Regions from separate parts of the Paenibacillus praedii genome, predicted to be linked through region 3. Evidence: predicted binding sites of a transcription regulator. Region 3 holds the regulator's gene; each other region holds the start of a gene.

Region 1 (11,003 bases), on a different contig from region 3:
CGACGGTCCATGGGTAGCCGAGCGGTGGGCTGGTTTAGGCGGTTTTGTGAGCGCCAATCCAGGGGCGATTCATCCGGTAACGGAACAAATTTTACGCTCTGGCGATTCGGGTAAGCATGATGCATCGTCTGTGTTCAAAGCCATACATCAGCTGCAAGAGTTTAGAAGAAAAACGAAGCAGCTGCTCAAGGATGCCGTCATGATCATGCCAACATGCGGCGGCACATGGACGCGGGAGCAGGTTCGTGAGCATCCGATCACAGCCAATAGCGATATGGGACGTTATACGAACCATTGCAATCTGCTCGATTTAAGCGCGGTGGCTATTCCAGCCGGCAACGCCGCTGAAGACACGCCGTTTGGCATCACGCTGTTTGCGCTCGCAGAAAACGAAGATCTCATTTGCGGAGCGGCTGAATTATTTCTGGACAATTCTAAAGGAGTAGACCAAACGAAAGCGGAGATGATTCCGGTTGCTGTCTGTGGGCTGCATATGCGCGGGTATCCTCTGGAGAAGCAAATGAACGAGCATGGCGCACTCTTTATCCGCGAAGACGTGACGGCGGCGAAATACCAAATGATTAAATTGCCTACGCAGCCGGCAAAGCCGGGACTTATCAAGCAGAAGCAAGGCGGGCAATCCATACAGCTGGAGGTGTGGGAAATGCCGATCGGCAAGTTCGGCTCGTTCGCAGCTTTAATACCTGCGCCCCTTGGCATTGGCAAGGTGGAGCTTGGTGATGGTACCGAAATATCCGGCTTTATCTGTGAAGGCTACGCGGCCTTAGGTGCCGAGGATATTACGGCCTCCGGCGGTTGGCGGAACCTCTAACCGTTAAAATTTAATATGGCTTAGCAAAAGCGGGCAATCTAACTTAGGGTTACCGATGCGTCTATTGATAAGGTGAAGGCCGATCAATTCGATGGCGTCGTCATTCCAGGCGGGTTATCGCGGGAAAATCTTCGACTTAATCCGCAAATTTTGCAGTTCATAAAAGACATGGACAGCCAAGGGGAAGTCATATCGGCGATCTGCCACGGTCCGCAAATATTGATCAGCGCAGGCGTAGCCAAAGGCAAGACGCTTACGAGCTTTCCTGCTTTGAAGGACGATCTTATTAATGCTGGCATTAACTATGTCGATCAAGAGGTTGCTGTGAGCGGCAACTATATCACCTCACGTACGCCTGCCGATGAACCGGCTTTTATCCGTGAAACGCTGAACAAGCTCGGCGCTGCTGTGCCGCAGCGATAATTGCTTCGTAACAAGACGAAAAAGGCCTGGAAAACCGGGGCTTTTTCGTCTTTTTGCTCTACAGTCAGTTACAGCTCTGCTATTAGATTATGCTTAAAGGATGGGATGTGCGATTTTTGTTCACGGACTGGAGAACGAGAGCGCGGTCGCAAAAGGATGCGCGGCAATCGGTTTTAGCCATCGAATTGACGATAATTGACCAACTGCGGCTTGTTTTCGCCAAGCACGGTTTTTGTTGAAAAATAAGCTCCCATGCTATACTTCTAGTAATCGATGAGGCATAAACCTATCGAATAATAACAGGACATAAATAGAAGGAGAAACGATTGTCGTTGGATCTTTGAAGGTTAAAAAAATGGTTGGTTGCTCTTTCGTTATTCGCAGCTTTCGAATTGAAATTAAGCACGATGGTTACCGTTGAAACGGGTACTCCTACCCGCGTGCAGCTAGTATCCGCCAACCGTCCGATTGTGAATCAATATTAGGTTAAATTATAAGCGAACAAAGCTAACCCTGAGAGCAAGGGTTAGCTTTTATTTTTACGGGTGGACATTATTCGCATATTTATGACAATTTTTAATGAGAAAAGATTAACCTGTCCTAGGTCTAAAGCGGGTTGTGCGCTAATACTTCGTATGGCAAAGTAATACCATGCTCTATGGTTTGTTTTATATGAAGAACTTTCGATACCGAATTAGCTTCATAAAATATTTGTTTGGGGAGGAAAGCGAAAATGAAATTTCATTTCTTTGTAGGCAACGATAACGGAAACAGTGAGCATGATCTGATTATAGACGGACAATTGGTGCAGCAGCCGAATGTCAATTGCGCGGTGGACGAGCTTCCGTGGAGCGAGGAGCAGTCTCCGGAGAGCTTTATTAAAAATTTGCAGGACCAGCTTGTCGTCACCATTGATTCGCCTGCGGCAAGGCCAGGTATGTATTATGTAGGCAAGTTTGCTTTGGAAAGCGGCGAAATTCTCGATAATTTGCAAATCGGGATTGATTTGAAAAGCGATATGGATTTGCCGGTCATTAATACACTTGCTCAAATCGCGGCGATGGCCGTCAAAAAGTCGTATGAGGAAGAGAAAAAAATTGTTGATCAGCTTGAGGTTGAGGTGGATATGGCGACCGCTCTTCCCGTCACGCAGCATACGGATGAGACATCGGCAAAGTTCGAGAAACGGTTTACGTCCGGCTCTCATCATGTCACGGTTCATCTAGGCATTATGCGTGTTGGGGTAAAAATTACATTTCCATTCACCAAGGTTGTGCCGGAAGCGACGCCTGTCATTTTCACGCTTCAGAAGGATGCCGAGGGCAATTGGCGGGAAGGCGATATTTTTGAACAATTTCTGAAAGAATACGGGATCGAGAAGAAATTCAACGGCAGCTATTTTAAAGATAAACGTATTCTTCATGTGGATATCGGCGATGGATCTACAGAATATCCGATTACCGAAGGCAATAAATTTTTGAGGCAGTTCGTACATGGCAGCCATCATGGCGCTGGTTACGCGATCGAGGAAGCGCTGGATGAATTTAATCGTCTGATCCACCTGCCGAATAGTCCGAGACAGTTCTTCAGCGATGTGATCAAGAATCCGAAGCATAAATATCATGCGCGGGCGCTGAAGACGCTGAAAAGGCCGCTGGAAAGCCAAGTGAAGCAAATTGTGCAAAATGTTAAGCGACAGCTCACGAAGGCACGCAATGAGATTGATCTGATTTGTGTGTATGGCGGGGGCAGTATTCTTATGCAATCGACTCTGGCTCCTCAACTAAAGGAGCTTTGCGCCGAGCGTGAAATGCAGCTGCTCTATATCCCAGCCGACTATGCGGTACAGCTGAATGCGATGGGCCTTGATGCCTTCGTAAGGGGCAAAATTTATGAAGCGCTTAAGAATAAGGCGGTACAGCCTGCATAAGGACAGACCCCTTGGCAATCCACAGAATTCGGTAGGTGATGCAGGTGAAGAAAACAAAGCAGCCCGGTGATAATTTCAGCTTGAAGACGAAGAAGTCAGAGGATCCGCTCGTTATGCAATGGATTAATGCGCAGACCAATCTTATGGATTCGCTTCGTTATTTAATAGAAAGAGAAATTGCTCATCATGGTGTTCGAAATTTGCAGACTTATGTTCCTGCGGAGAGGAGTATGCTGCGTGGCGGGGAGGTTTCTCCGGATGCGATGACGCGTTCTCCTTATGATGCTGTGGGAATGGAGTCGGCGGCTGCGACAGAAGCTAAGGAAGGTGTGCTCGGCAGTAATCCCGAGCCCTTTCAAGAAGCTGCGCATCGTCCAGAACCTCCCGCAGAGGAAGAGATCGATGACGATGATATTGAGGCTTGGATCTAGGTTTGACTCCTAATTAATACTTAGTTTTACCACATACCACTTAGTATTACTAGGAATTACTAAGTGGTATGAAATAATATGAAATATTACTTGGTAAAACAAAGTTCGACTAACGATAACATACATCACATGCATCGACAGCAAATATAGGTTAGAATAAGAGCAATAAATCAATTGGGAGCTGTGGCTATGTCGAGGGACGAAGTAATATTAACCAAAGAGGGCTTGGCGCAATTAGAAGCAGAGCTTGACGATTTGAAATATGTGAAGCGCAAGGAATTAGCGGCCCGTATTAAGCTGGCGATCAGCTACGGCGACTTGAAGGAGAACAGCGAGTATCATTCGGCTAAAGAAGATCAGGCATTCATGGAGACAAGAATTCTTACGCTGGATAGAATGCTGAAGAAGGCCCGCATCGTCGATGCTGAAAGCTTGGATGTCTCAATCGTGAATATAGGGTCGGTTGTCGTACTAAACGACATCGAATTTTCCGAGAAAATCGAATATAAAATCGTAGGAACGGAAGAGGCGGACGTTGCGGAGAACAAAATTTCGTACGAAAGCCCGCTTGGCAAGGAGCTTATTGGTAAATCAGTCGGCAGTATTATTAATGTCACTGCACCCGTGGGTGTGATCCAGTACGAGCTGCTTGAAATAAGAGCGCTATAAATGCACGAATAGGGGATACAGACGTTCTTTTTAGGCCCGCGATCGCTGAATCTTCTTCAAGGTCCATTGGCAAGCAAAGTTGGTCCTTGGTGCATTGGATATACAAAGGAATTACTCCTTGGGAGGATCGTTTCTTTGTGTATTTTAACTCAAAAAAAGAGGTGTCCCTTAGGTCAGTTGGACCCTTTAGGACACCCTCTTTATTTTAGTAAGCTAGTGCGAATAGACCGTGGATATGCGACAGGTAGCGAACGTTACTCGCTTCCTTCATAAGCGATGCTGGCAAGCCTTTCAGCTGCGTAGCGTTGCCGCCGATCGTGCCTACTGCGTCTTTGCGGCCGAGGCTTCCAAGCGTGCCGGAGAATACCGGTACGAACTTGTCCATGACCCCGCCTTTGAAATGCACTGCCAGGTTGTAGCCAACCGTTTCGCCCATTTGCCAAGCTAGTTGAGCAGTTGGCGGGTAAGGACGCTCGCCGCCCTCTGGGAATACGACCGCACAGTCGCCAGCTAGGAATACATCCGAATGCGAAGTGGATTGCAGTGTCGAAGTGACGGTCGAACGACCGCGATCCTCTGCAAGGCCGCTGCTGCCGACAACTGGATTTCCTTTAACGCCGCCAGTCCAAATGATTGTATTGGATTCAATTGTACGGCCATCATTAAGTTTAACCGAGTCTTTGGTAGCTTCTGTAATCGCAACGCCGGTAATGAAGTTCACGCCGCGCTTCTCTAGGCTTGCTACAGCACGCTCGATGAGCACCTTCGGGAAGATGGGAAGAACAGCAGGACCTGCTTCTACGCAATAAAGCGAAATATCATTGAAGTCGATGCCTTTGCTGCGGCAAACCTCAGGCAGCTTATCCGCAAATTCACCAACAAGCTCAACGCCAGTCAAGCCGCCGCCGCCGACAACGATTGTTGCGTCAGCTTTGCTGCCGGATTTTTTGTAAGCATCAAGACGAGCCTCAACGTGCGCGCGGATGCGATTCGCATCAGCAACGGATTTAAGAACAAGGCTGTTCTCTTCGAGACCTGGAATGCCAAAGTAGTTCGTTTCGCTGCCAAGGGCAACGACAAGCGCATCATACTTTTGTACTTGACCGCTGGAGAGAACGACTTGCTTTTCGTTAGGCTTGATTTCTTTTACCGTATCTACGATGATATTTACGTCCTTGTCCTTCAGCAGCTTGTTAAGGGGAAGCGATACAGCTCCCTCTGCAATGGTGCCTCCAGCCAATCTGTGGAGCTCGGTAATAATTTGGTGGGTCGGGAAGCGATTGACGATCGTAATGCTTGCCTCCGACGCCGATAGATGCTGACGTGCTGTCAATGCGGACAGTAAGCCGCCGTAACCGCCGCCAAGAATTAGAATTTGCTTCGACATGTTTATCCTCCGTTCGTTTGTAATCCGTGATTAGTTCTTGTCGTTTTTACGTTCAGCCATCACGTTCAAGAATGCTTGGGCGAAGCGCAGCGTTTTTTGCACCTCAGGGTCTTTCAGCATTTTCAACATTGCGAACAGGCCTACAGTCGATCCTGCAGCCTCTTGTGAACGCTCGCCGGCTTCCATAGCCGCAGTCGCAATACCTTTAGCTTTTTCTTGAACCGGTTTTACGAATTCACCAATACCTTGAGCGAAATCATTAATTAACACTTTGTCCGTTGCAATGTTTTGCGCGAAGTCATAAGCCTTAGTCATAAGCGTGACCATCTCAGCTAGTTTCGGAAGGTTGTCCACCAATACGGTTAACGATTGCTGAACCTCCGGCTTCATTAACTGATCAAGAATGTCTAATGTTTGTTTTTCTTCGACGAGGCCTGCTGCAACCTCTTGGTTAGTTGATAGTTGTGACATCAGAGAATGTCCTCCTTTACGTAAATTTGTAAGCAGGTTGTAGTCTCAATTGTGTCATACGCTAATAATGCAGGTTACACCTCAGAACATTGTTACACTTTTCACATAGTTTTTTATGAAATAGCCTAAAGAAGATTGGCAAGAGACTTGTGACTGTGGTGAGGTATAAAGTTTTAGCAAAGTGACGACATCGGATGCAAACCCATTGTTTATATAATACATCGTTTGGCGTAAAAATAAAAAAGAAATTTATCTCTTTTCAAAAAAAAACAGGGAACCCCCTATACTTCGAATGTGCCCGTCTGCAGCTAACGATGAAAAAGGGAGGAGTTGAGTGCTGTGCAGCCATTTACGGAACGAGTTGTGAGGATCATTAGAGACATTCCCGCAGGCTATGTGATGACATACGGTCAGATTGCCGCGCTTGCCGGCAGTCCAAGGGGGGCACGGCAGGTTGTTCGCATTCTTCACTCGCTTAGCGCCGCTCATAACCTGCCTTGGCATCGGGTCGTCAATGCCAAAGGCGAGATAGCGATTCAGGACGAGGAAGCACGCTTTATGCAGACGCTCAACCTGAATGAGGAGGGTGTCGCAACGAGTGAGGCTGGGCAGGTGGACCTGTCGAAATATCGTTATGAAAGTATGGACTGAAAAAATGAAAGAAAAGCTAACCAGGGCAAAGATTAGCTTTCGCTAGCGAGACTGCCCGCTGGCTCGTCCGCCAATAGTAACGCTGGCCGCAGCACCATTGCCCGGGCAATACCGAGCCGCTGCTGCTGTCCGCCGAAGAGCTTGCTTGGGTAATAGTGCTTATAAACGCTCATGCCGCTAAGCTCCATCGCTTCCTTGACCATTGCAAAGCGGATCTCGCCTGCCGTTGCCTCCACATTTGGTTATAAAATTCTAATAAAGGCTCAATTGAAAGCTTTTGTCCGAATCTTTATGATAGAAAGACCAATCGGAAGGGAGTAACACGTAATGACAACGGAAGCTACAGCAAGTCAAATACGCAACTTTACCATTTCAACTGAAATTTTTTTCAAGCCGAACCTCGATATTTATTCGCAAATGATTTATATCGTGCTGAGCTCCAGCACAGCTGATTCCACTTCTCTGACACTGGCAGATGTTGCAAGCAAGGGGCGTATGACGTCGAAGCAAGCAATGAAAGCGATGCAGGCACTCGTTGATGAGCAGCTTATTCCACATAAATTGTTCCGCAAAATGATCGGTGAATTCCAGGATGATCGTCTGTCTTGGGCAGCCAAGGGCTTGCTCACCTATTGCAAGGAGCATAAGGTCACTTCGCTGACCGAGCTGCTGCTGCTCTCTGATCAGTCGGGCGAGGACGAGCAAACCATTCGCAGAGCGTTGTCCGAGCTTTCGCGGAACGGGTATTTGGAGGACCTTCCGGAGCTTAGCAGGCTGGCCAATCAAGCGGCAGAATAGCCTAGACCAAATCCAACAAAAAAAGCAGGACCTATCGGCTCTTGAAGAATCGATAGGTCCTGCTTTTTTTTATTGCTTGGTCAGTCGCTCCAGCAGCGCGTCTCCGCTCTTGCTCACCTTAATGTGAGCGAAGCGGGCGTTCTGCTCTGTTTCTGTACCAGTACCCTCAGGTACAAAATAGGTTTCGATGCCATAGTAGATGCTTTGCCAGCCGCTTGTCTTGCCGTTTATGATGACTTCCTTATCGGAGAGCGTGTCGCCTTTCTTATATAGGCGATCGAATATATAGACCCCTCTGTCATCAGGACGAAGCACGACCTTTATGCGGCTCATACCAGGCTTTTCTTCAAGCTCGTCGGCAATGGCTTGCGGCGGGGTGGAGATGCTGTAATTCAGTGTGACATAATCGCCTTGCAGCAGCGACCTTGGATCAAGCGGCTCAATCTGCAGTTTGATCGATGTCCCGTTCGACAGCAGCGATTCGCTGGCCGCGGTATGGTAGCCGATATAGCCCAACTGCAGAATAATGACGATTGCAATCAGGATCGGGCTTTTGCGTAGAATGAGACGACGATGGCTTGCTTCGTCAGATATACTTGCGCGTGTTCGATAGGCATAAATAGACGTGATTGAAATCACGACAGCTCCAAGTATTGCCAGCGTAATCGATTTATGCAGCAGCGTCCACAGTAGGTCATAGTATTTGAACGCGATATAGATGAACCAGAATGACAGGCTGACAGCGGACTCATAGGCCTTATTGCGGCGCACAAACACGAATGCTGCAGCTGTAACGACGACGAAATTTAGCACGTTGAAAAGCACATGCGCCTGCGGGAAAATATCATTCATAAAGGTTAGCCAAAATAGGAACAGCAACGTGAACAGCAGTCCGCATTCACGTAAATGCTGACGCATTGGGCCTGCGCGCAGCAGTAGTTGACCCGCATAAACGAGCGCGTTCAACCCCGTTAAGATGAGCACCATGTATGCGGCGGCGTCCTGTACCCCTTCAAGCAACTGAAACAATAGGATTGCGATATTGCTATTGATCAGCGAATACGTAAAGAAATGCTGAGCGCGTCCATGCAGCCGGAACCAGCCGCCGATGCTCACTGCAAGAAATAGCAGAGATAAGCTGATCGCGTCGATCCACGCGATTGAAACCATGCCGACGGCGTAACCAATCGTCAGCAGTGTGTAGCGTACTACCGGATTGCTGCGACGAAGCAAGATGACAGGTGCGATAAGCAGCAGAGCGGCGGCATATAAAATATACTGCGGCTCGATGTCGCCAGTGGCTGCAATAACGAGACCTATCAAGGAGATGCTTCCGATCAGGATGCCGATGACGGTTACGATTGTCGATACGATTTTGCCTGCCATATTGCTCTTCTGGGCGTCTGCATGCGAAGAGGTTTCTCCACCCTCGGAAGTGGCAGCGGTTCGGCCCAGCTTATTCAGAAAGCGGAAGAACAGCACATTTCCGGTGAGCAGCAGGGCAACGAAGACAAGCCCTAAAATGAAGAAGGTCGTGGAGGCATGCGCCGACATAAGCTCAAAAAATTTGAATACAGCAAAGGCGGATGCCGACAGCGCATTTAAGGTGAGCATGGTTTTATTAAGACGAATGCGGGCGAAATAATAGAAGCCAATCACGATGGCGGCAGCACAAGCAATATTCAATCCCAGCTTGTATAAGGCATCGTTGAAGGCGCTGGATAAGATGAGCAAGGAGCTGTGAAAGATGATAAAGCTCACGATTTTAAGCGGATGCGATCTCAGAAGCTCTTTCTCGGTTAATACGAATAGAATAAAATTAACAATGGCGAACAACCCGCCGATCAGCAGCCGCTGCTCATCGCTGTACATGACAGGGAGGGAGGTCGGGTAAAAATATTGCCATAACGTCAGGTGAACGAGCGTATACGCCAGAATATAAAAAGGATTGTAGCGTGTAATGACGGCAAACAGCAGCGCTGGGATCGACCAGATAAGAAATAGCTCATAGCTGTCCGCATGCGAATTATAAATTTGATTAAGCAGAGCCACCGCGGCGCCAAACGAAATACAGCCGCCCACGAGCAATACCGAGGATAAAAACGAATGATGACCGAGCATGATTTTCGCTTTGGACAGAATATAGCTTGCGCCATAGAATAGGACGATAATGCCCGCGGAAGTGAGAATTTTGTCGGCGCGGCCGAGTCCGCTCCAGTTGGCGGCGAAGAAATAAATAATAGCTGCCAGCAGGAGAGATACGCCCATCAGGAAACCGCCCCGAGTAACATTTAAACGAAGCATCGCACTCACATGCCTTTCATGTTGGTATGTTATTTATTATAGTGACCCGTTTGGCAACCGACTAGTACTCACTTTTTGTAGTACCTGCCAGCGAACATGAAGTCAGGGCCTTCGCGGAACTCCGTGTACGCGGTATCATAATCGCTTTTCGCATATGCATCAGATACGTCAAGCGCCTGCTGCTCGTGAGGATATACGACCTTTTGCGTCGCCGCCGCCGGAAGATTGCCTTCAGTGGATGCTCCGAGGAAGAATTTCGCAAGTATCGTCGGTATTTCGGTTATAATGGAGGTTATGACAATATGAAGCGGAAGAGGTTTAATGATGAGCGAGAAGACATTTAAGGACTACGGATTAAGTGAGGAAATTGTAAAAGCGCTGGACAGCCTGGGTTTTGACAAGCCGACGGAGGTGCAGCAGGAGGTTATTCCGGCAGCGCTTGAGAAGCGTGATCTTGTTGTCAAATCGCAAACCGGAAGCGGGAAAACAGCCGCTTACGGGATTCCGTTATGCGAGCTGACCGAATGGAATGAGAACAAGCCGCAGGTCTTGATTTTGACGCCAACGAGAGAGCTGGCCGTTCAAGTGAATGAGGATATTACGAATATTGGACGATATAAACGTATTAAAGCGACGGCCGTATTCGGCAAGTCGCCATTTCACATCCAAAAGGCCGAGCTGAAGCAAAGAACGCATATGGTTGTAGGAACGCCCGGCAGAGTACTGGACCATATCGAGCGGGGAACGCTCGAGCTTGCGCGCATCCGCTATCTTGTCATTGATGAGGCGGATGAAATGCTGAACATGGGCTTTATCGAGCAGGTGCAGGCGATCATTAAGCAGCTTCCAAGCGACCGCGTGACGATGCTGTTCTCAGCTACGTATCCGGACGATGTGGCGAAGCTAGCACAGAACTATATGGACGAGCCGGTCCATATTGCGATGAAATCGACAGGCTTAACGACGGCAACTATCGAGCACACTCTTATCAGCGTATCGGAACACGATAAGCTTGAGCTGCTGCAAAAAGTGACAATCGTCGAAAATCCCGACAGCTGCATCGTTTTTTGCCGGACGCAGGAGAATGTTGATTATGTGTTCAGGGAG
Region 2 (11,003 bases), on a different contig from region 3:
GCAGATACAGGCACGGAAACGAAGTTTCTAGAAAGTAAAGGCGAGGCTGATATGGAGCCGAACTTGAACAGCTTTGTTAAAGAAGGCTATGATCTGACATGGGGCATCGGTTTTCTATTCAACGCGGCGCTAGCTAAAGTAGCTGCTGAAAACCCAGATGCTAAGCTTGCTGTTATTGACAGCGTCGTTGAAGCGCCGAATGTTGCATCGGTTACATTCGCTGAGCACGAAGGATCGTTTCTTGTAGGCGTGGTTGCCGGCTTGATGACAAAAACAGATAAAATTGGTTTTGTGGGCGGCATGGACATTCCTGTTATCAAGCGATTTGAGAAGGGCTTCGTAGCAGGTGTTGCTGCGGTTAAGCCGGATATCAAAGTAGAGATTAACTACACGGGCTTCTTCGACAAGCCTGACCAAGGCAAGATTGCTGCTGCTACGATGTACGATAAGGGCGTTGATATTATTTTCCACGCTGCGGGCGGAACAGGCAATGGCGTGTTTAACGAAGCGAAAACTCGTAAAGACGCTGGCTCCGATGTTTGGGTTATTGGCGTAGATAAAGACCAGTCGCTGGAATTTGGAGATGAAATTACACTGACGTCTATGATGAAGGGTGTAGATGCGGCAGTATATAAAGTTTCCAAGGATCTGATCGATGGCAATTGGGCTGGCGGTACGATTCAAGAGCTTGGTCTGAAGGACGATGCAGTAGGCTTGCCGGAGACATCGACGAAAAATGTTCCAGAGGATGTTCTGAAGCAGGTTGAAGATTATAAGCAAAAAATCATTAGCGGTGAAATTGTCGTTCCATCCGAATAATTTTGCGGAATGTAAGCCATATTGGTTTAAAGTAAGTTTATGAACAAAGTAGGCGAGACCGGCTCGAAGCCGGTCTTGTCCTTTTTATCTTTTGACACGGAATCGGTAACAACCGGGGAGATGATAAAGGTATGGTCGGGAACGAGGCGGCAGTGCAGCTAAAGCGCATAACGAAGAGATTTCAAGGCTTCGTTGCAAATGACTCCATTGATTTTGAGCTGAAGAAGGGCGAGATCCATGCCTTGCTCGGCGAGAACGGAGCAGGGAAATCTACGCTCATGAATATTTTGTTTGGCTTGTATCAGCCGGATGAAGGCGAAATATGGGTTAATGGCAAGCAGGAGGTTATCGACGGAGCATCGAAAGCGATTGATCTGGGCATCGGAATGGTCCATCAGCATTTTAAGCTCGTTCAGCCCTTTACAGTTGCGGAGAATATCGTGCTCGGCAATGAACCGAAGAAGGGGCTCTCAATTAATTACAAGCTCGCTAACGAGAAGGTAAAGGTGATCTCGGAGCAATATGGATTGCAAGTAGATCCGCAGGTGCGGATTCAAGATATTACTGTCGGGATGCAGCAGAGGGTAGAAATATTGAAAACCTTATATCGCGGGGCTGAGATCCTTATCTTCGATGAGCCGACAGCGGTGCTGACGGTACAGGAGATTGAAGAGCTTCTAGGCATTATTCGTAATTTGGCTGCGGAAGGCAAGTCGATCATAATCATTACGCATAAGCTAAAGGAGGTAATGGCGCTCGCTAATACGGTTACCGTGATTAGACGAGGCAAGGTTGTCCGCACGGTAAAAACTTCAGAGACCAATGAACGGCAGCTTGCGGAGCTTATGGTAGGCAGAGATGTATCCTTCCATGTGGAGAAGACAAAGCGTGAGACCGGCAACGTTGTGCTGTCCGTTGATTCCTTGCAGATGAAGGGCGATCAAGGCAAAATGGCGCTCAATGGTATTAGCTTTCAAATTAAGGCTGGCGAGGTGCTTGGTATAGCCGGCGTTGACGGCAATGGACAGAGCGAGCTTGTGTATGCGATTACCGGGATGCGGAAGCTGCAAAGCGGCAGCGTAAAGCTAAATGGTCATGATCTTACGAATCAGTCGCCTCGTAAAATGTCAGCATCTGGTATTGGCCATATTCCTGAGGATAGACATAAGCACGGTCTTGTTCTGGATTTTACGTTAAGTGAAAATATGATCTTGAACACTTATTTTGAACCGGAATATGGACGAGGCTTACTGATTGACTATCAGGCAATGGATAAGCTGACGAATAAACTGGTGACAGAATTCGACGTTCGTGCTTCCAGTATACATACGAATGCGCGGTCGTTATCGGGCGGCAATCAGCAGAAGGCAATTATTGCGCGGGAGCTGCATAAGGACCCTGATTTACTCATCGCTGTGCAGCCTACGAGAGGATTGGATATCGGGGCTATCGAGTATGTGCATAAACGTATTATTGATGCCCGGAATGAAGGCAAAGCGATATTGCTTGTTTCGTTTGAGCTTGATGAGCTGTATGCGCTATCTGACCGTATTGCTGTCATGTATGAGGGTAAGCTGATGGGTGAGGTAGACGCTGACCATCGTGATGATCAGCAGCTTGGCCTATTGATGGCGGGCAATGAAAATGCAAAGTCGATGGCAGAAGAGAGGGGATATCGCAATGGAAACGTTGAAGAAGGTCTTTAATAAATCCTCTCTTCTCGTACCGGTGGTAGCGATCGTGCTGGGCTTGATCTGCGGAGCGATAGCGATGTTGCTCGGCGGATATAATCCAATTGTAGCGTACTCCTCACTATTTGATCGGGTGTTCGGCAGCTCGTATCATATGGGGGAAACGATTCGGGCCATTACGCCGCTTATTTTCACAGGTCTAGCGGTTGCGTTTGCCTTCCGCACAGGCTTGTTCAATATCGGTGTTGAGGGACAGTTTGTAATGGGGATGACGGGCGCGACGATTATTGGCGTCTCGCTTGACTTGCCTTGGTTTATTCATGCTCCGCTTGCCATTATTGTTGGAGCACTGTTCGGCGGTATGTGGGCTGGTCTTGTAGGCTATTTGAAAGCAAAGCGAGGCGTCAACGAGGTTATTTCCTCAATCATGTTGAACTGGACTGCCTTGTTTTTATCAAATTACATTATCTCTCGCTTTCTCTTGGAGCCCGGGCAGCAAAGGTCGCGTCAGGTTCATGACTCTGCTTTGTTGTCGATCGATTGGCTGGTGAAGCTGATGGATAATGCGCGGATGCACTGGGGGACAATCATCGCCCTCATTTGTATATTCGTGTTCTATGTGCTTCTATGGAGAACGAAGCAGGGTTACGAGCTTCGCGCAGTCGGTCATAATTCAGATGCGGCATTATATGCGGGCATGAACGTAAACCGGACGATTGTGAAGTCGATGTTCATAAGCGGCGTGTTCGCGGGGCTGGGCGGTGTATTTGAGGTGCTCGGCGTGTTCGGCAATCAGACCGTAATGGCTGCGTCACCTGGCTACGGCTTTGATGGTATCGCGGTAGCGCTGCTTGGCGGCAATACACCAATTGGGGTATTATTCGGTGCGATATTGTTCGGCGGGTTGACCTACGGTTCGAACGGCATGAGCTTCGGCGCCGGCGTCCCTTCGGAAATCGTACGAATCGTAATCGGATCTATTATTTTCTTTGTAGCGGCTCATGGTATTGTTAAGTTTTTGCTGAAGCCGTTTTTAAATCGCCGTGCAAGTAAGCGGAAGGAGGCCGTGTAAATTGAATGTCATTGAAGTAAGCGGACAACTCCTTAATATTACACTGGTTTTCTCTACCGCTCTTATTTTTGCCGCTTTGGGAGGCATGTTCTCCGAAAGGTCCGGCGTCGTCAATATTGGACTGGAAGGCTTGATGGTATCGGGTGCCTTTGCGGCAGCTGTTGCAACCGATTATGCCAGCCAAGCGGGTATGGGTACGGCATCTCCTTGGGTGGGGCTTGTGGCGGCGCTTCTTTTTGGCATACTGTTCTCTTTGCTGCATGCCGTTGCGACAATTACATTCCGGGCGGACCAGACGGTGGTTGGCGTCGTGATCAACATCCTGAGTTTGGGCGTGGCTATTTATTTGACACGAAGCCTCTATAATGGTTCAGCGCAGACGACTCAGCTTCAAGATGTATTTCACAAAGTGGCAGTCCCGTTTTTATCGGATATTCCGATTATCGGGAATGGAATTTTCCATTCCTATCCGACCACTTATATTGTGATCATACTCGTGATTTTAAGTTATTTTGTCTTATTTAAGACCCCGTTCGGTTTGCGCCTGCGTGCGGTAGGCGAGCATCCAAGCTCAGCCGACACGGTCGGCATTAGCGTAACGAAGTATCGTTATATCGGCGTTATGATTAGTGGGGCATTGGCGGGACTTGGCGGCGCGACAATTACGTTAACAACGACAAGCAGCTTTGCTCATAACACCATATCCGGTCAAGGCTTTATTGCTCTGGCGGCGCTTATTTTCGGCAAATGGAATCCGCTCGGCGTAGCAGGCGCAGCAATTTTCTTCGGTTTTGCTCAAGCCTTGCGCAACTTTGCGGTGCTGTTTGATTTCTCGAAGCAAATTCCTGTCGAGTTTTTCTACATGCTGCCGTATGTACTGACCCTAATCGTGCTGGCAGGAGCCGTCGGTCGCTCGAATGCGCCGGCAGCGCTTGGTCAGCCCTACGATCCTGCGAAGCGGTGATGAGCATATTTAATGGAGGGTTTTGTTCCGAATCGGGAACGAAGCCCTCTTTTACTGTTTCAATTAGAAATATTTTAGATTAGTGTCCTAAAATGGCCTTTAATACATTGACAGTAGCACCTGCCACGTGTAAATTAAATCTTAATCAAATGAATTTTTCCCTATAGGTTTAAAGTATAGGCAAACGACTTTCTAAGTTTGTGCATCAATTCACAAAGTCGAGCTTGCCATAAAACGGAATGGGATTTAACACCCATCCCTCATAAGAGGAGAGGATCTACTGTGGAAGCACTGGCACTGGAGCGCAAGGCTGAGCAAAATCGAGAGCTGCGTGAACGGTTGTTACAGTTGAAGAAAGAGCGGAATGCAATCATTTTAGCCCATTATTATCAGCGTGACGAGATTCAAGAGGTTGCCGATTTTCGCGGTGACTCGTTTCTGTTAGCTCAGAAGGCTGCACAAACGGATGCCGAGGTCATCGTTTTTTGCGGCGTTCACTTTATGGGCGAGAGCGCAAAAATTTTGGCGCCGAACAAGACGGTTATCATTCCTGACGAGCGTGCCGGCTGTCCGATGGCGGACATGGTCAACGTGGACGGTCTGCGCAAGCTGAAGGCGCAGCATCCTAACGCAAAGGTTGTCACGTACATTAATTCGTCTGCGGAAATTAAAGCAGAGACGGATATTTGCTGTACATCGGCAAATGCGGTTAAGGTCGTCAACTCGGTTGAAGGCGACGAGGTCATCTGGGTACCAGACAAAAACCTTGGGCACTATGTGCAGCAGCACACGGACAAGAAAATGATCATCTGGGAAGGCTACTGCAACACGCATGATATGCTGACCGTAAAAGATGTAGAAGAAATGAAAGCGAAATATCCGAATGCGCAGTTTGTCGTTCACCCGGAATGCCGCCCAGAGGTGGTTGAGCTTGGCGATTTTGTTGGAAGCACGACGGCGATCATCAAGTATTGCAAAGAATCCGATTGCAAGGAATTTATTGTCGGAACCGAAGACGGTACGGGTTATCAGCTTCGTTTGGACAGTCCAGATAAGACGTTCCATTTTGCATCTAAATATTTGGTTTGCCCGAACATGAAGGTTAACAATTTGAAGAAGCTCGTGAAATGCCTTGAAACGATGCAGCCTCAAATTTATGTTCCGCCGCATGTTGCTGATCAAGCCCGCTTGTCCTTGGAGCGCATGTTACTTGTGAAGTAGCATGCGCTACTTCCTGTACCCAGAGGAGCAAATAAAGATATGATTCCTAGATATTTAGTCGATGTGCGGCTGAATGAGCTGCCTGTTATTGAAAAAGACGTCATCGTTATCGGGGCCGGCATTGCCGGTCTTTTTACCGCTATACGGGCAAGTGAACATCATTCCGTACTTATGCTTACGAAGAAATCACTGCTCGACAGCAACACGCGTTATGCGCAGGGCGGAATTGCAGCTGTAATATCGGATGAGGATTCGCCTGCTTACCATAGACAGGATACACTTATTGCCGGAGCCGGACTATGCTCGCATGAAGCGGTTGATGTGCTCGTGCACGAAGGACCAAAGGGTGTACGCAGCCTGATCCAAATGGGCACGCAGTTCGATTTGGAGAACGGCGAGTTTGCGTTGACGAAGGAAGGCGCGCACAGCCAGCGGCGCATATTGCATGCTAATGGCGATGCTACTGGCTATGAGATTGTACGAGCTTTATCCGAGAATGCTATCGCCAATTCAAAGATTGACGTATGGGATGATCATTTCGTAATTGATCTGGTTACGCAGGATGGCGAGTGTTGTGGGGCAATCGTGCAGAAGCCGAGCGGACAACGGTTGTTCGTAAAGGGTAAGGCCATTATTCTCAGCTCTGGCGGAGCTGGACAATTGTATCGCTATACGACGAATCCAGAGGTAGCTACAGGCGATGGAATCGCGATGGCTTATCGCGCCGGGGCTTATATTCAGGATCCTGAGTTTATTCAATTCCATCCGACATCGTTATGTTATCCCGGAGCACCGCGTTTTCTTATATCGGAGGCGGTCCGCGGTGAGGGTGCTGTTCTTCGCAACATTAAGGGTGAGCGCTTCATGGACCGGTACCATGAGCAGTTGGAGCTGGCGCCAAGAGATGTCGTAGCCCGGGCGATCGTGAGCGAAATGGAAGAAACGAGATCAACATTCGTTTATATCGATATTACACATGAGTCGGCAGATATGGTGAAGCACCGATTCCCTACTATATATGAATATTGTTTGAAGTATGGACTCGACTTAACAACGGATTGGATTCCGGTTGCGCCTGCGATGCATTATATGATGGGCGGAGTAAAAACAGATCTTAATGGGGAAACGAACATTAAGCGCTTATTTGCATGCGGCGAGGTATCCTCGACAGGTGTTCACGGCGCGAATCGCTTGGCAAGCAATTCGCTATCTGAAGCGATTGTATTTGGCAGACGGATTGTGAAGCGAATTAATGAGCTTCCGGCTTCTAATGTGCAGCCCGTGATTCGCAATGAAACGGAGCGCCGCAGCACGTCGATTCAAGCGGTTGTGGAGAGAAGACTTAAGCTCCAGAAAATTATGGTGAGGTACGCAGGTCTGCGTCGCGATGCGAAGGGGCTAGCAAAAGGGCTTGAGGAGCTAAAGCGGCAATTGCCGCTTTTTCAATCGGTTCTAACGGAACGAGAAGAATATGAGTTTGCTAATCTGCTGATCTGCGCATTGCTTACTACGGAAGCGGCGCTGCAGCGGGAGGAAAGCCGAGGCGCTCATTATCGGGAGGATTTCCCGGAGCGCGACGATTTGGTATGGAGAAAGCATACGGTATTGCACCGTCTATATGGATTGACGGAGGAGCGAATAGAGGATGTTTGAATGGACAACAGGTGGATATGATGCGATAGTTCGCGAACAAATTCGCGGCTGGCTTGCAGAGGATATAGGAAGCGGAGACATCACGACGGAGACGACGATTCCAAGAGATTCGCGGTCGCAAGCGATCATCCATGTGAAGGAAAGCGGCATTATCGCGGGGCTTCCTATCGCGAAGCTTGTTTTTGATGTGGTGGACCCTTCTCTTGTGTTCGATGCAAAGGTGCAAGATGGCGACCTTGTAAATAAAGGGACTGTGATCGCTGTTGTTGAAGGCAGCACACATAGTTTATTGATTGGAGAGCGGCTTGCCTTGAATTTGATGCAGCGCTTGTCAGGTATCGCCACGAAAACGCGCGCTTTTGTAGATGCGCTTGAGGGGCTTCCCGTTCGGCTGGTGGATACACGTAAAACGACGCCGGGACATCGGCTCCTGGAGAAATATGCAGTACGTGTCGGCGGCGGAGCGAATCATCGGTTTGGCTTGTATGATGCGGTCATGATCAAGGACAATCATATTAAGGGCTCCGGTGGCATACGCGCTGCGGTAGAAGCTGCGCGCAGACAAATTCCGCATACGATGAAAATCGAGGTCGAGACGGAGTCGGTCGAGCAGGTTGATGAGGCGCTTGCGTGCGGTGCGGATATTATCATGCTGGACAATATGTCTGCCGTCATGATGAAGCAAGCGGTAGCCCGCATCAAGGCTGCTGCGCCGCATGTTATTGTGGAAGCTTCAGGCGGTGTAACGCTGGAAACGGTTCGCGTTATTGCGGCATGCGGCGTTGATGTGATTTCTGTAGGAGGACTCACGTACTCCTTCCACGCGCTCGATATTAGTCTTGACTTAAATGCGAAGAAGGGTGGCGAGACGCCGTGATCCTCGTCATTGATGTTGGGAATACGAATATCGTGCTTGGCATATACCAAGGCAAGGAGCTATTGCATCATTGGCGGCTTAGTACGAATCGTTCGGCTACTGTGGATGAGTACGGCATTTCGATTCACAACCTGTTTCATTATGCGGGAGTGAAGCTCGAGCATATGGACGGGGTTATCATTTCGTCGGTCGTGCCGCCGCTTATGCGTACGCTGGAACAGCTTTGCCAAAAATATTTGCGTAAGACACCGCTTGTCGTGGGGCCGGGCGTAAAAACAGGCTTAAACATTCGTTATGAAAATCCGCGTGAGGTGGGAGCCGACCGCATTGTAAATTCAGTAGCCGGTATTGTAAAATACGGCTCGCCGCTTATCGTTGTTGACTTCGGAACAGCTACGACCTTCGATTATATTGATGAAGGCGGCAATTACTTAGGCGGGGCCATCGTTCCCGGCATTGGCATTTCTACAGAAGCGCTTTATCAGCGCGCTGCCAAGCTGCCGCGAATTGAGCTGGCCAAGCCTAAGAGCGTAATCGGACGCAATCCGGTAACATCGATGCAGGCGGGAATTATTTTTGGATATGCCGGACAGGTTGATGGCATTGTTAGACGAATTCGAAGTGAATTCGGAGTGACGCCGCGTGTCGTGGCAACTGGCGGATTAGCAGAGTTAATTGCATCTGAATCGGAAACGATAGAAGAAGTTAATCCACTTCTGACATTAGAAGGCCTACGCATCATATATGAACGCAATCAGGAGGGGTAATAATGAACAATCAGCTGAAAGACGTGCTCGTGCGAGGAACAGCGTGGGATGGTAAAATTCGAGTGTTCGCGGCACGTACGACGCAGCTTGTAGATGAAGCGCGCAGGCGGCATGGCACCTATCCGACAGCGACGGCCGCGCTAGGTCGTACATTGACGGCGGGCGCTATTATGGGCGCCATGTTGAAAGGAAAGGAAAAGCTGACTATTCAGGTTAAGGGCGATGGTCCGGTTGGGCAAATCATGGTAGATGCGAATGCGGACGGCGAGGTACGCGGCTATGTTGACCATCCACAGGTTCACCTGCCAAGCAATGCTAAGGGTAAGCTTGATGTAGCCGGTGCGGTAGGACGCAGCGGGCATATTCATATTATTAAAGATTTAGGCATGAAAGAGCCTTACCGGGGAAGCGTTCCGATCATTTCAGGAGAGCTGGGCGAAGATTTCACGTATTATTTCGCCGTATCAGAGCAAACCAATTCTGCGGTAGGTCTTGGCGTTCTGGTTGGAGAAGATAATGCTGTGATCCATGCCGGCGGTTATGTGATTCAGCTGATGCCGGGTATTACGGATGCGGAAATCACACGGCTTGAGCAAGCGATCTCGATGATGCCGCCGCTTACAGCGCTGCTTGATCAAGGTGAAACGCCCGAGGGCTTGCTGCGCTGGCTTGTAGGGGATGATGATTTGCAAATCCATGACACGATGGACTTGAAATTTCATTGCCCATGCTCCGTTGAGCGTATGGAAAGAACGCTTGTTAGCTTAGGCGAGCATGAGCTGGAGCAAATCATTGAAGAAGACGGAAAAGCAGAAGTCGTCTGCCAATTTTGCAACGAAGCATATACATTTGAACGGCCGCAGCTGGAGCTGCTGCTCGCTCAAGCGAAGCCGAAGCCGATCCAATAAATTGGAGGCCATAAGGTAATGAAGAAATACGAGGTGCTGAGAGCTGTTGTTATCCTCCAAGCCTTGTGTATGGTCGTGCTGACGGTCGTCGTTGTCGTCAAGGTATGGCCGCCGGGTAACGAGAGAGTGGCTAATCAGCCGCCGCCGACTGTTGGCAGCGGAGATGAGATGGGTGAGCCTGGCAAGCCCAGCCAGACGCCGGTTATTGATCCCTTGCAGCCATCGGACGAGCAGAAGACAGCGGCAACGGTTGGCGCAGAGCGCATAACGGTCGCGGAGCTGGAAGAGCAGTTATATAAGCAGTATGGAGAAGCGGTGCTGAGAACGCTGATGGTGCATAAAGCCATTGACTTGGAAGCAGCTGCCGCTGAACTAACAGTATCGTCTGAGGAGCAGAATCGAGAGCTTCAGAAGATGGTGGAAGGCTATGAAAGTGAGACTCGTTATTACGAAGTGATGAGAGAGCAGCTTGGAATGACCGAGGAGCAGGTGCTGGAGGATTTGCGATATAGGCTGCTGCTGGAGAAAATAGCGGTAAGAAGCATCGTGGTGTCGGATGAGGAAGTAGATCGTTATATCGAAGCGAATCCGGACGAATTTGCGCCGCGGCTTCAGCTACGGCTGCAGTGGATATTAACGGAGTCGGAACAGGAAGCTAGCGCTGTGCTGCAGCTGCTAGCGGATGGCGAGGATTTTGCATTACTAGCGAAAAACTTCTCGATTGATGGTTTCACTGCTGACCTGGGCGGGGATCTGGGCTTAATCGATGCTGATGATCCTTTCTATGATCGTGATATGATGGATACGGCAAGCAGACTGCAAATTGCGGAGATGGCTGGTCCTATGCAAGTTGAGGGCGGATATGCCATTATTCGCCTAGTGGAACGGCAAACGACATCCAGCATGACCGGTCGCAGGCTGCATGACGCTGTACGCAAGCAGCTGGCATTGGAACGAGCAGGCTCATTGGCAGATTTAGAGGATAAGCTGCTTGCCAAATACGAGGCTGCCAAAACCGAATAGAACGGTGT
Region 3 (11,003 bases):
CGTGGCGGCGCTGGTTAAAGCTGGTATCCCCGTTATGGGACATATCGGACTGACACCGCAATCGGTTCATCAACTTGGCGGTTATAAGGTGCAAGGCAAGCTGGATAAGGAAGCGGAGCGGCTAATCAATGACGCAAAGGCGTTAGAGGAAGCAGGAGCCTTTAGTATTGTGCTTGAGCTTGTCACTGAGCCGCTGGCAGCGTTAATAAGCGAGTCATTATCTATCCCTGTTATTGGGATTGGTGCTGGACGAGGCTGCGATGGTCAGGTACTGGTGTACCATGATATATTGCAATACGCCTCGCCATATTTCGAGAAAAAATTCGTCAAAACCTACGCGGATATTGGCACGACCATTCGCGGTGCGATTCAATCGTACGTAGAAGATGTTAAGACGGGCGCATTCCCGCAGGAGCAGCATGTGTTCTCGGGACAGCCTGCGAACATTGGCCCGCTTTACGGCGGTGCCGATCAAAGCAAGCAGCCCAACAAAGATAAGTTAGATGGTCCGAGCAAGAAAGGGGTCTCACAGCCATGATCATATGCCGCACCAAAGATGAGCTAAAGCAGCAGCTTGCTGAATGGCGTAAGAAAGGCCTAAGCATCGGTTTTGTACCTACAATGGGCTTCCTTCATGAAGGTCATGCCAGTCTTATGCGAAAATCTAAATCTGATGGCGATGATGTGACGGTGCTCAGTATTTTTGTTAATCCACTTCAGTTCGGACCAAACGAGGATTTGGACCGTTATCCCCGGGATGAAGAGAGGGATCTGGCTCTCGCGAAGGAATGCGGTATTGATATTGTATTTCTTCCCACGGTTCAGGAAATGTATCCTGAGAAGCCGCTGACAAGCGTCATTGTAAATCAAATCACAAATCGTCTGTGCGGTGCGTCTAGACCAGGACATTTTAACGGTGTAGGTACAGTTGTAAGCAAGCTGTTCAATCTGGTTCGGCCAGACCGGGCTTATTTCGGTATGAAGGATGCGCAGCAGGTAGCAGTCATCCAACAAATGGTCTACGATCTTAATATTCCAGTTGAAGTTATTCCATGTCCGATCGTCAGGGAGCCTGATGGTCTTGCGTTAAGCTCGAGAAATGTGTATTTAAATGCAGAGCAGCGGCAGCAAGCTGTTGTATTGTCACAAACGCTGCAGCATGCATCTGAATGGCTTCAAGAGTCAGAGCTGACGGTGGAGCAATTAACAGAAAGAGTAAAGCAGCAGATCAGTAAAGCAAGCGAGGCTCTAGTGGACTACGTTGAACTATTATATTATCCAACGCTTCAGGCGCCAGTCGCCAATGCGGCCGTTCAAACCTTAAAAAAGCCGTTAATTTTGGCTCTCGCTGTAAAGTTTGGAACGACGCGTTTAATAGATAACCGATTATTCGAAGCGATGGAGGTGTGAATGAGCATGTTTAGAACGATGATGAAATCCAAGCTGCACCGAGCTACCGTAACGGAAGCCAACCTGAATTATGTCGGAAGCATTACTATTGATGAGAATTTGATGGATGCGGCTAATATTTGGGAAAATGAAAAGGTGCAGATTGTAAATAATAATAATGGCGCGCGCTTTGAGACCTATGTCATTACAGGACAGCGCGGCTCAGGCGTCATTTGCCTTAATGGCGCGGCAGCGCGGCTAGTGCATCCTGGCGATCAGGTCATTATTATTTCTTATGCGATGATGACGGATGCGGAGGCACGCGATCATAAACCGGTCATAACGATTCTAGACAATGAGAACCGCCCGGTTCAAGTGCTGAATGAGGAGCTGCACGCAACAATCCTGTAACTGCTTGAATAATAAGCCTAGTCCCTGCTTTATGTAACGGCTGGCATGCTGAATGAAAAGCTGATCGAAAACAAAAAATGAACATTACACTCCTTAATTCTTTGGCGAAGGCGGGATGAGTTATGTTCCAGCATATGTTTGCTTCAATGAATGACATGCTCGATCAGATTATGAATCATTACAGCAGTGCAAACACACAGGAGAAGCAGCAATACGAAAAGCAGTTGAAGGAGCTAAAAAAGGTAAGTGACAGCATGATTGAGCAGTGGATTGTGTTCGAGGAGAAATTCGCTGATTTCAAGGAACAGCTAATGGTTAATCAAGCAGATGCCATATCCGACGCGGAGAAAATCTATGATCAGCCATCTATATTTGTCAGCGGGTCTTCGACAAATCATGCTGCAGACCTGGAAATTCCGGAAGAAGCGGCGCCCATTATTTCTAAAGGCCAAGGCTATTATAAACTATTTATGTTTCCTCAGGCTGCCATCCAGTTTCAAAGCGCCATTAGACAATCGCCGGATTGCAATTTGGCAAGGCTTTTCTTAGCGATGTCTCATATGCATCTTCAAAACTGGAATGAGGCGGAGCGGCACTTTCAGCTGCTCGTTGCATTATCGGAATTTCCTAAATGGCTGGCAATGGGTTATAATGCGCTTGGATGTATACAGGCGGTGTATATGAACCTTGCACAAGCAGAGCAATTATTTAAAAAAGCTCATGACGTATGCCCCAGCTTCAAGGACCCGCTTAATAATTTGCGATCATGCCAAGAAACACCAGAGCAATTATCGTTATATTTCGGAAGCACGGAGCTGTGCTGTTTGTGAGAGGATCGGGGAATGAATGAAATTTGCAGTATTGGACTTAGAAACGACGGGTCATAGCTCGGACGACGATATTTTGCAGGTCGGGCTTGTCATCGTTTCTGATGAGCTCGAAATTATAGATACGTTTAGCTCCTTCGTTCGGCCCAATATCCCAATACCGGCTTTTATTACACAATTGACGGGTATTGAAGAACAAGATGTATCGGATGCTCCTGAGCTTAGTGAGGTTCTAGCTAAGCTCATTCCGTTACTGAAGGATGCTGTGCTTGTCGCGCATAACGTTGGCTTTGACGCTGGTTTTCTCAATCAAGCGCTCAACCGCAGCGGCCACCAGATGTTTTCGGGGCGTAAGCTGGATACGATTGAGCTGCTGCGTATCTTATATCCTACGATCACGACCTATCAGCTTGGAGCTGTTTCCGAGCTGTTCGGTATTGCTCATGATCAGCATCATCGGGCAGACAGTGACGCTATGGCAACAGCACTTATCCTTATTGAATCCATCCAGAAGCTACGCAAATTGCCGCTGCTTACATTGCAGCGGCTATCCGCGCTTATGGATGACGGCGGCGATTTCAGCTGGTTCATCAAAGAAACACAGCAGCGCATGGAATATAGGAACGTGTTCGAATCAAACGAATACGATTACTTTAATCAGTTCGCATTAAAGGTGAGAGAATGGTCGGAGGAAGAGCCGCCAAGATTGGGAAGCGGCGATGATGAGCCTTTGAATGCTGTGTCCTTTGAGCAATATTTGGCGGATGTCAGACAGCGTTTTGAACATAAGTTTGAAAATTTTGAGGAGCGGGAAGCGCAAACAGCGATGTTCCAAGAGGTGTACGATGCGCTAAACAGCAATCAGCATTTGCTGATCGAGGCAGGTACGGGGACAGGAAAGTCGCTCGGCTATCTCATTCCGGCTTTGTATTACGGGATTCAGAATCAAAAAAAAGTAGTTGTGAGCACACATACCATTAACCTGCAGGAGCAGCTAAGACAACGAGATTTGCCACTTCTGGCAGAGGTGCTTCCATTTGAATTCAAAGCCTCTATCTTTAAAGGCCGCGGGAATTATTTATGCTTGCGGAAATTCACTGGCAAAGTGAATACAAAGGATCTCGTGTCGCCTATTGAAGATACGGTAACCGCTGCGCAAATGATTGTATGGCTTGGAGAGACCGAGACGGGTGATCAGGAGGAGCTTAATTTCGGTAACAAGGGGGCCGATTTTTGGTCATCTGTAGCAAGCGATACCGACTCCTGCTTAAATCGTGCTTGTCCATGGTTCAAGCGGTGCTATTATCACCGCGCGAAGCATGAAGCCAACATTGCCGATGTTACCATCACAAATCACTCTATGCTATTTACGGATATCCAAGCTGATCATCGGCTGCTCCCAGCCTATACACATCTAATTATTGATGAGGCGCATCATGTGGAGGAGGTCGCAGGCAAGCACCTCGGTATGCAGATCAATTACTTCTCGCTGACGCAAGCTGTTATTCGGCTGTATAAGGATGCCCGATCGGGCTTACTTCCTGCTCTGAGACAGAAGCTTATGTATGAGGACGATGCTCATCAAGCTGCGTGGCTGGAGACGATTGATACCGTCATTCCGATCTTTCAAGAGGTGAAGGAGCATTGGGATAAGCTGTTTGAGATGTTTTACAGCTTCACATCGACCTCTTCCGAAGGGGCAATAGATAACGCGCAAACGATTTGTCGTTTGAAAAAAGATCAGCTGCCTAACGGCTGGGACGATGCTGTCAACGTAGAAGAGAACATTTATACGGAGCTAAATCGTGTAGTTCGGACGGTAGAGAAAATGATGACCGATATTAAGGACCGTATAGATGAATCTCCAATTCAAGCGATTGTTACCGATCTTAATGGGGCAATCCGTGATCTGTCGCGTATGAAGGACGAACTCCGCACGTTTACAAGGCTGGAGCTCTCCGATTCCGTCTTCTGGATTGAGGCAAGCAGTGCCTATCGCTTTCGCTCCGTTCAGTTGTATGGCGTCCCTGTAGATGTCAGCGCGCAGCTGCAGAAGTATTTTTTCGATGTCAAAGAAAGCATTGTATTGACGTCCGCCACCTTATCGGTTCAGAAATCATTTCAATATGCGGCAGAGCAGCTTGGCCTAGCAGGGTATGAAGAGCAAGGGAGACTGAAAACCGTTCAGCTCCCTTCGCCATTCAATTATCGGGAGCAGGCGCTTGTTGTCATACCGCGTAATTTCCCTGTGCTTAAGGGCTCCACGGTCGATCAGACTTATTTAGAGATGCTCGTGAAATCATTAGCGGATACGGCAAAAGAAACGAGAGGCAGAATGCTTGTTCTGTTCACCTCCTATCGGATGCTTAAGCAGGTGTATGAGCCGTTAAAGGAATTGTTGACGGAGGCAGGCATTCAGGTGCTGGGACAAGGAATAGACAGCGGCAATCGGACGAAGCTGACAAGACGCTTTCGTCAAGCTCCAGAGTCTGTTCTGCTTGGTACAAGCAGCTTCTGGGAGGGCGTGGATATACCGGGTGAAGCATTAATAGCCTTGGCAATCGTTCGATTGCCCTTTCAACCGCCGAATCACCCGCTCGCAGAAGCAAAGGCTGAAATGCTGCAGCGGCAAAAGCAAAATCCTTTTATGAAGCTTTCCATTCCACAAGCGGTTATCCGATTTAAACAGGGCTTTGGCCGACTTGTACGAACGGCGCAGGACAAAGGTATCGTCATTATTTATGATACGAGAATAATTGATGCTTATTACGGCAAGCACTTCTTATATTCATTGCCAGGTCCTAAAATTGAAACGATGCATACGGATCAAATGGTCGTACGGATGCGGGAATGGCTGTCGGAGGAAAAGCGGGAGGACGGCGAGCTCGCTATTCATGCAAAAGCAGACTCGGAGGAGGAGAAACGATGAGGCAAACGAAAATATCGGAGGCTGTTGTAAGACGGCTTCCGATCTATCTCCAAGTATTAAACGAGATGCACAATCGTGAAATTCAAACGGTTTCTTCGCAAGAGCTGGGCTTGAAGCTGGATCTAAATCCCGCGCAAATAAGAAAGGATCTTGCTTATTTCGGTGAGTTTGGACGAAAAGGCGTAGGGTATGATGTTATTTATTTAATCGAGAAAATCCGCCAGATTCTTAAAGTGGATCAGACGATCAAGGTAGCGCTGGTGGGGGCAGGTAATCTTGGACACGCTTTATGCAATTATAATAAATACTCCAAGGATAATATGCAGATTACGGCTGTATTCGATATTCATCCAAGTAAAATTGGATCTGATATTAACAATTTAAAGGTGCTGCCGCTTAGCGAGCTTTCCAATACGGTTGCCGAGCAAAAAATTAGAATCGGAATTATTACTGTGCCTGCCCTGGAAGCGCAAAATGTCGCTAACCAGTTTGTAGAAGCCGGCATTGAGGGTATATTGAATTTCGCGCCTGCTATTTTAAGAGTGCCGGACGCCATTCGTATACAAAATGCTGATTTCACCAAAGAGCTGCTAAGCTTAGCTTATTATCTTGACCGAGAAGGAGACGCGCAAAATGAGTCAGATTTGGATTAAGAATGGTTTATTTATTACGATGGATGAAGAATCGCCATCATTTAAGGGACATATGGTCGTAACGAATGACCGAATTACATACCTGGGTGAGGCGGAGCCGCAGCAGCTATCCGAGGAAGTGCAAAAGGTTGACGGATCCAAGCTTGCGTTTATGCCAGGCTTAATTAATACACATGGACATGCTGCGATGAGTCTGCTGCGCGGCTATTCCGATGATCAGAAACTTCAGGTTTGGCTGGAGCAAAAAATGTGGCCGATGGAAGGCAAATATGTGGATCAGGATACGAGAGCGGGCAGCGCCCTTGCGATTGTGGAAATGCTCCGATCCGGTACAACAACATTCGTTGATATGTATGACCGTATGGATCAGGTAGCACAAATGGTTGAGCAAGGAGGCATCCGCGGGATTTTGACAAGAGGAGTGATTGGTCTTTGTTCTCCTGCAGAGCAGGAGTCTAAGCTAGCAGAAGCTATAGCGTTCGCTCGCGACTGGAATGGCAAAGCGGATGGACGAATTTCAACGATGATTTCGCCTCACGCACCTTACACTTGTCCGCCTGCCTATATTGATCGTTTTGTTCAAGCTGCTCATGATTACAACTTGCCGCTGCATACCCATATGTCAGAGACAATTGCAGAGGTCGAGCAAAATGTTCGGGACTATGGGGTTAGACCTGTAGAGCATTTGGACCGTCTTGGGTTTTTCTCACGTCCTGCGCTTGTCGCTCACGCTGTTCATCTGAATGATTCCGAAATAGAGCTGTTAGCAGCAAAAAACGTCTCAGTGTCGCATAATCCGGTAAGTAATCTTAAGCTGGCAAGCGGCATTGCACGCGTTCCGGATCTGCTTCGTGCCGGTGTTACAGTGTCACTTGGAACGGATAGCGTTGCGAGCAATAATAATTTGGATTTATTCGAGGAAATTCGTTTCGCCGCCTTGCTGCATAAGGGCGTTTCTGGTGATCCGACAGCGATCCCGGCACATGAAGCATTAAAGCTGGCAACGGTTGATGGGGCGAAAGCAATCTGGCAGCAGGACCAAATTGGGGTGCTGCGTGAAGGCATGAAGGCTGATTTCATTGGCATTGACCTTGAACAGCCGCATTTTTATCCGAAGACAGATATCGTTTCTCACCTTGTTTATTCAGGATCAGGCCGCGATGTTAAGCATGTCTGGGTTGACGGCCGTCACGTTTTACGGGACGGTGAGTGCACGCTGCTGGATGAAGAGAAAATCCGCTTTGAGGCGCAAGCAAGCTTTGAGCGCTTACTGAAAGCCTAATGCGAGGCGCCACGAAGAAACGTAAGCCTGTCAAGACGCCGCAGCGATGGCTTTTCTTACTCACTGGATTCATCCTTCTATTCATCATTGCCTTCGGACTCTATTTTCGAGAGATCCAAACGCCAAAATGGTCTGCAGACTATAATGCTGAGGCAAGAGCGATTGAAGCAGCCAAGCTTGCCAGCGTTGAAACTGTTTATTCGCATACGTGGCACAAGAAAAGCTGGATCGTATCAGGTACGGATGAAGAAAATAATAAAGTTTATGTATGGGTAACCGACGACAAAGATCCAGTGGTTATTCAGGCAGCGGATAGCATCGCGTACGAAGAGCTGAAAAATGTCTTTCTAGCCGAAAAACCAGATGCGAGCATCAAGCGAGTACAGCCAGGTCTATTCGATGATAAACCAGTTTGGGAAATTTTTTATAGCATGGGCAGCAGTCCGGAGCGTTATTATTACGAATTTTATACCTTTGACAGCGGTGCCTTCATTGATGAGTATTCGCTGCCTGCCAAAACGGAGCCATAAGGCTCCGTTTCCTGTTTTTACAACGTCATTTCTACCGAGAGATGTGATATACTTTCATATAGCAAGATTGATATATAAATTATATATACTCATTAAGCGGGAGGAGAGTTGTAATGATAAAACCGCGTTTAGTTCCTATACTTTTGACTGCTGCAATTACAGCATCCGTACTGTTTGGTGGCTGGGCTATTTACAATCAAGTAGCAGTAGCGGCGCCAATCGGAAAGGTTGTAGCTCATATAAATGGAGTTGTTTCCTCCTCGAAGCCCGTTATGACTCGCGATCAGGTAACGCTTGATCTTGTCTTAAAGCCAGAGGCGAATATACGTGAAATCTATCAAGAAATTGCCCAAAACGGCAAGGATGTCTTCGGTGATCGCAAGCTTGCCATTAACATTCAAACGAATTCGGATACGCAGTTGGAGGAGTTCTGGTCAGAGTCCTTATTCCGAGTTGCCGAGGCTATGGAGACAAAGGCTTATTCAGATATCCCTCATGCGATGAAGGATGCTGCAAAAACTCATGCAAATGTAACAGTTACAACGGATATGGATGATACAAATGTATATATTACGATGAAAAACGCGGACGCTGTAAAATACGTTGTGCTTCCACGTACGCCTTCTCAGTTGGAGGCTTGGTAATATGCGTAAATATTTGCCTGAAATAGCTATAGGCTTAGTCCCTGTGCTCCTTATCTTTTTTATTTATATAGGACAAAATATTATGCCGTTGCTGCTTATGGGCGTATTAGGCTTTTTGGTTTTTTATGCTGCACGCGGCAGAGGCAAGCTAACAGCCTTATCCAGCCAGCAGCGCCGCCCAAAGGTTAATGCGGCGCCATTAACCTTTGAACAAATCGGGGGCCAGGAGCGGGCAAAGCAGGAGCTAGTCGAGGCGCTCGATTTTCTCGTCCGTCAGGAGCAGATTGCGAAGCTCGGTATTCGACCGCTTAAAGGCATTTTGCTTGCGGGTCCTCCGGGTACAGGAAAAACCTTGCTCGCGAAAGCAGCAGCGAACTATACAGATTCGATATATTTGGCCGCATCAGGCAGTGAGTTCGTGGAAATGTATGTCGGCGTAGGGGCTGGGCGGGTTCGTGATCTATTCAAGGAAGCAAGAACGAAAGCGAACAAAGCCGGCAAGAGCAGCGCTGTCATTTTCATTGATGAAATAGAAGTGATAGGCGGCAAAAGAGATGGCGGCCAGCATCGCGAGTACGATCAAACGTTGAATCAGCTGCTGACGGAAATGGACGGCATCCATGCCAATGAGTCGCCGCGCATTCTGCTCATTGCTGCTACGAACCGCAAGGAAATGCTGGACAGCGCCTTGCTTCGTCCGGGCCGATTCGACCGCCATATCGGGGTAGAGCTGCCGGATAAGAAAGGCAGATTGCATATTCTAAACATACATGCCCAAAATAAGCCATTAGCAGACGAAGTGGATTTGGAGCGCATAGCAACGGAAGCGTTTGGCTTCTCTGGTGCACAGCTCGAAAGCGTCATGAATGAAGCGGCGATTTATGCGTTGCGTGAAAATAGCGGGAAAATTGCCGAAGGTCATCTGTCCATGGCGATTGATAAGGTGCTGATGGGTGAAAAGACGGATCGAGAGGCAACGAAGGAAGAGCGTGAGCGAATCGCGCTTCATGAGCTCGGCCATGCGATCATGGCCGAAATCGTTCGTCCAGGCAGCGTATCTCAGGTAGCTTTGTCACCGCGTGGGCAAGCGCTCGGCTACGTTCGTCACAATCCGCAGCAGGAGCAATATTTATATACAAAGCCTTTTCTTAATGGTCAAATTATGATTGCGCTTGGCGGAGCAGCTGCCGAGGAAATTTTTTACGGCGAAAGAAGCACGGGCTCGCGCGGTGATTTCGAGCAGGCGATGAGCATCGTGAAAACATTAGTTGAATCCGGCTTGACCGACCTTGGTATTATTGAATCGTCAATGATGACAAAGGAGGCGTGGGCGGCGATAAACCGCACCATACTCGATGAGCTTATGGCACAGACGAAGCGGCTGTTGGAAATGAAGCGAGATGTGTTTACACAGTCGCTGCAGACGCTGATTCGTGAAGAAACATTAAGCGGCGATGAGTTCAGGAGCTTATTAAAGCTTTACACGGCTGCATAAAACGTTTACAATATTACAATTTGAAGGCGGAGTGTCTGTCCGCCTTCTTTTTTTGATGAAATTCGTTATAATAGGATTGAACTATTCGGGCGGAGAATGATTCTTAATAGGGCATGTGTCTTCATTCCAACATACTAAAAGGAGCTTATTACATTGAATATAAAAACAGTCGGTGTGGTCGGAGTAGGAACAATGGGGCAAGGCATTGCAGAAATGCTGGCCTCCAAAGGACTAGACGTTATTATCATCGAGCGTTCAGAGGAACGCCTCGCTTACGGCAAACAAATGATTGAGATCAGCTTAGACAAGCAAATTGAGAAGTGGGCGTTGACGAAGGCGGAGAAGAAGCTTGTCATGAATAGAATTCATCCGACACTCAGCTATGATAGACTTGCCGAATGCGAGCTTGTGATCGAGACTGTTACAGAGGATTTGAACAGCAAGAAGGAAATTTTCAATAAAATAGATCAAATCATTGGATCAGATGTCATCCTCGCAAGCAATACCTCTACTCTCAGCTTAACGGAGCTGGCAAGCGTAACCGCACATCCTGACCGCGTGATCGGCATGCATTTTATTTATCCTGTATTTAAAATCGATCTGGTCGAAATCGTTCGCGGACTTAAAACGTCAGAGGAAACCTTCACGAGAACGAAACATTTTGTGGAAGAGGTCATTAACAAAAAAGGGGTTATGGTATTTGAATCCCCAGGCTTTGTAACGACTCGTCTTATTTGCTTATTTATTAATGAAGCGCTGCATGTTCTTGAAGAAGGTGTCGCATCTGCTGAAGATATCGATAATGCCATGCGGATCGGCTACTCCTTTCAGCACGGGCCGTTC

Evidence for each region. The regulator Rex, encoded in region 3, represses fermentation and respiration genes when NADH is low (regulators of the CRP and FNR family bind a similar motif). The targets are predictions, from matches to a motif close to TTGTGAAATATTTCACAA.
Region 1: ACO9K6_RS11250 (helical membrane plugin domain-containing protein) is a predicted target of Rex. The motif match lies at 6,233-6,250, and genes of this name have one in related genera.
Region 2: nadA (quinolinate synthase NadA) is a predicted target of Rex. The motif match lies at 4,745-4,762, and genes of this name have one in related genera.

Annotation. Positions count from the first base shown of each region.
Region 1 covers NZ_JBMWAM010000010.1:16,461-27,463, reverse strand. Annotated here, with positions in the region: gene atzF (allophanate hydrolase) at 1-832, shown strand, start outside; gene ACO9K6_RS11275 (DJ-1/PfpI family protein) at 896-1,255, shown strand; gene ACO9K6_RS11270 (hypothetical protein) at 1,989-3,185, shown strand; gene ACO9K6_RS11265 (hypothetical protein) at 3,230-3,616, shown strand; gene greA (transcription elongation factor GreA) at 3,806-4,285, shown strand; gene ACO9K6_RS11255 (NAD(P)/FAD-dependent oxidoreductase) at 4,491-5,672, opposite strand; gene ACO9K6_RS11250 (helical membrane plugin domain-containing protein) at 5,703-6,143, opposite strand; gene ACO9K6_RS11245 (MGMT family protein) at 6,483-6,794, shown strand; gene ACO9K6_RS11240 (ATP-binding cassette domain-containing protein) at 6,827-7,030, opposite strand; gene ACO9K6_RS11235 (hypothetical protein) at 7,122-7,592, shown strand; gene ACO9K6_RS11230 (GDYXXLXY domain-containing protein) at 7,662-9,860, opposite strand; gene ACO9K6_RS11225 (DEAD/DEAH box helicase) at 10,221-11,003, shown strand, end outside.
Region 2 covers NZ_JBMWAM010000019.1:61,475-72,477, forward strand. Annotated here, with positions in the region: gene ACO9K6_RS16500 (BMP family lipoprotein) at 1-819, shown strand, start outside; gene ACO9K6_RS16505 (ABC transporter ATP-binding protein) at 951-2,525, shown strand; gene ACO9K6_RS16510 (ABC transporter permease) at 2,500-3,582, shown strand; gene ACO9K6_RS16515 (ABC transporter permease) at 3,584-4,546, shown strand; gene nadA (quinolinate synthase NadA) at 4,829-5,767, shown strand; gene nadB (L-aspartate oxidase) at 5,807-7,420, shown strand; gene nadC (carboxylating nicotinate-nucleotide diphosphorylase) at 7,413-8,297, shown strand; gene ACO9K6_RS16535 (type III pantothenate kinase) at 8,294-9,064, shown strand; gene hslO (Hsp33 family molecular chaperone HslO) at 9,067-9,972, shown strand; gene ACO9K6_RS16545 (peptidylprolyl isomerase) at 9,991-10,995, shown strand.
Region 3 covers NZ_JBMWAM010000002.1:77,404-88,406, reverse strand. Annotated here, with positions in the region: gene panB (3-methyl-2-oxobutanoate hydroxymethyltransferase) at 1-538, shown strand, start outside; gene panC (pantoate--beta-alanine ligase) at 535-1,410, shown strand; gene panD (aspartate 1-decarboxylase) at 1,417-1,800, shown strand; gene ACO9K6_RS02880 (hypothetical protein) at 1,923-2,630, shown strand; gene dinG (ATP-dependent DNA helicase DinG) at 2,647-5,556, shown strand; gene ACO9K6_RS02870 (redox-sensing transcriptional repressor Rex) at 5,553-6,209, shown strand; gene ACO9K6_RS02865 (amidohydrolase) at 6,190-7,491, shown strand; gene ACO9K6_RS02860 (cell wall elongation regulator TseB-like domain-containing protein) at 7,491-8,021, shown strand; gene ACO9K6_RS02855 (hypothetical protein) at 8,135-8,665, shown strand; gene ACO9K6_RS02850 (AAA family ATPase) at 8,667-10,160, shown strand; gene ACO9K6_RS02845 (3-hydroxyacyl-CoA dehydrogenase family protein) at 10,314-11,003, shown strand, end outside.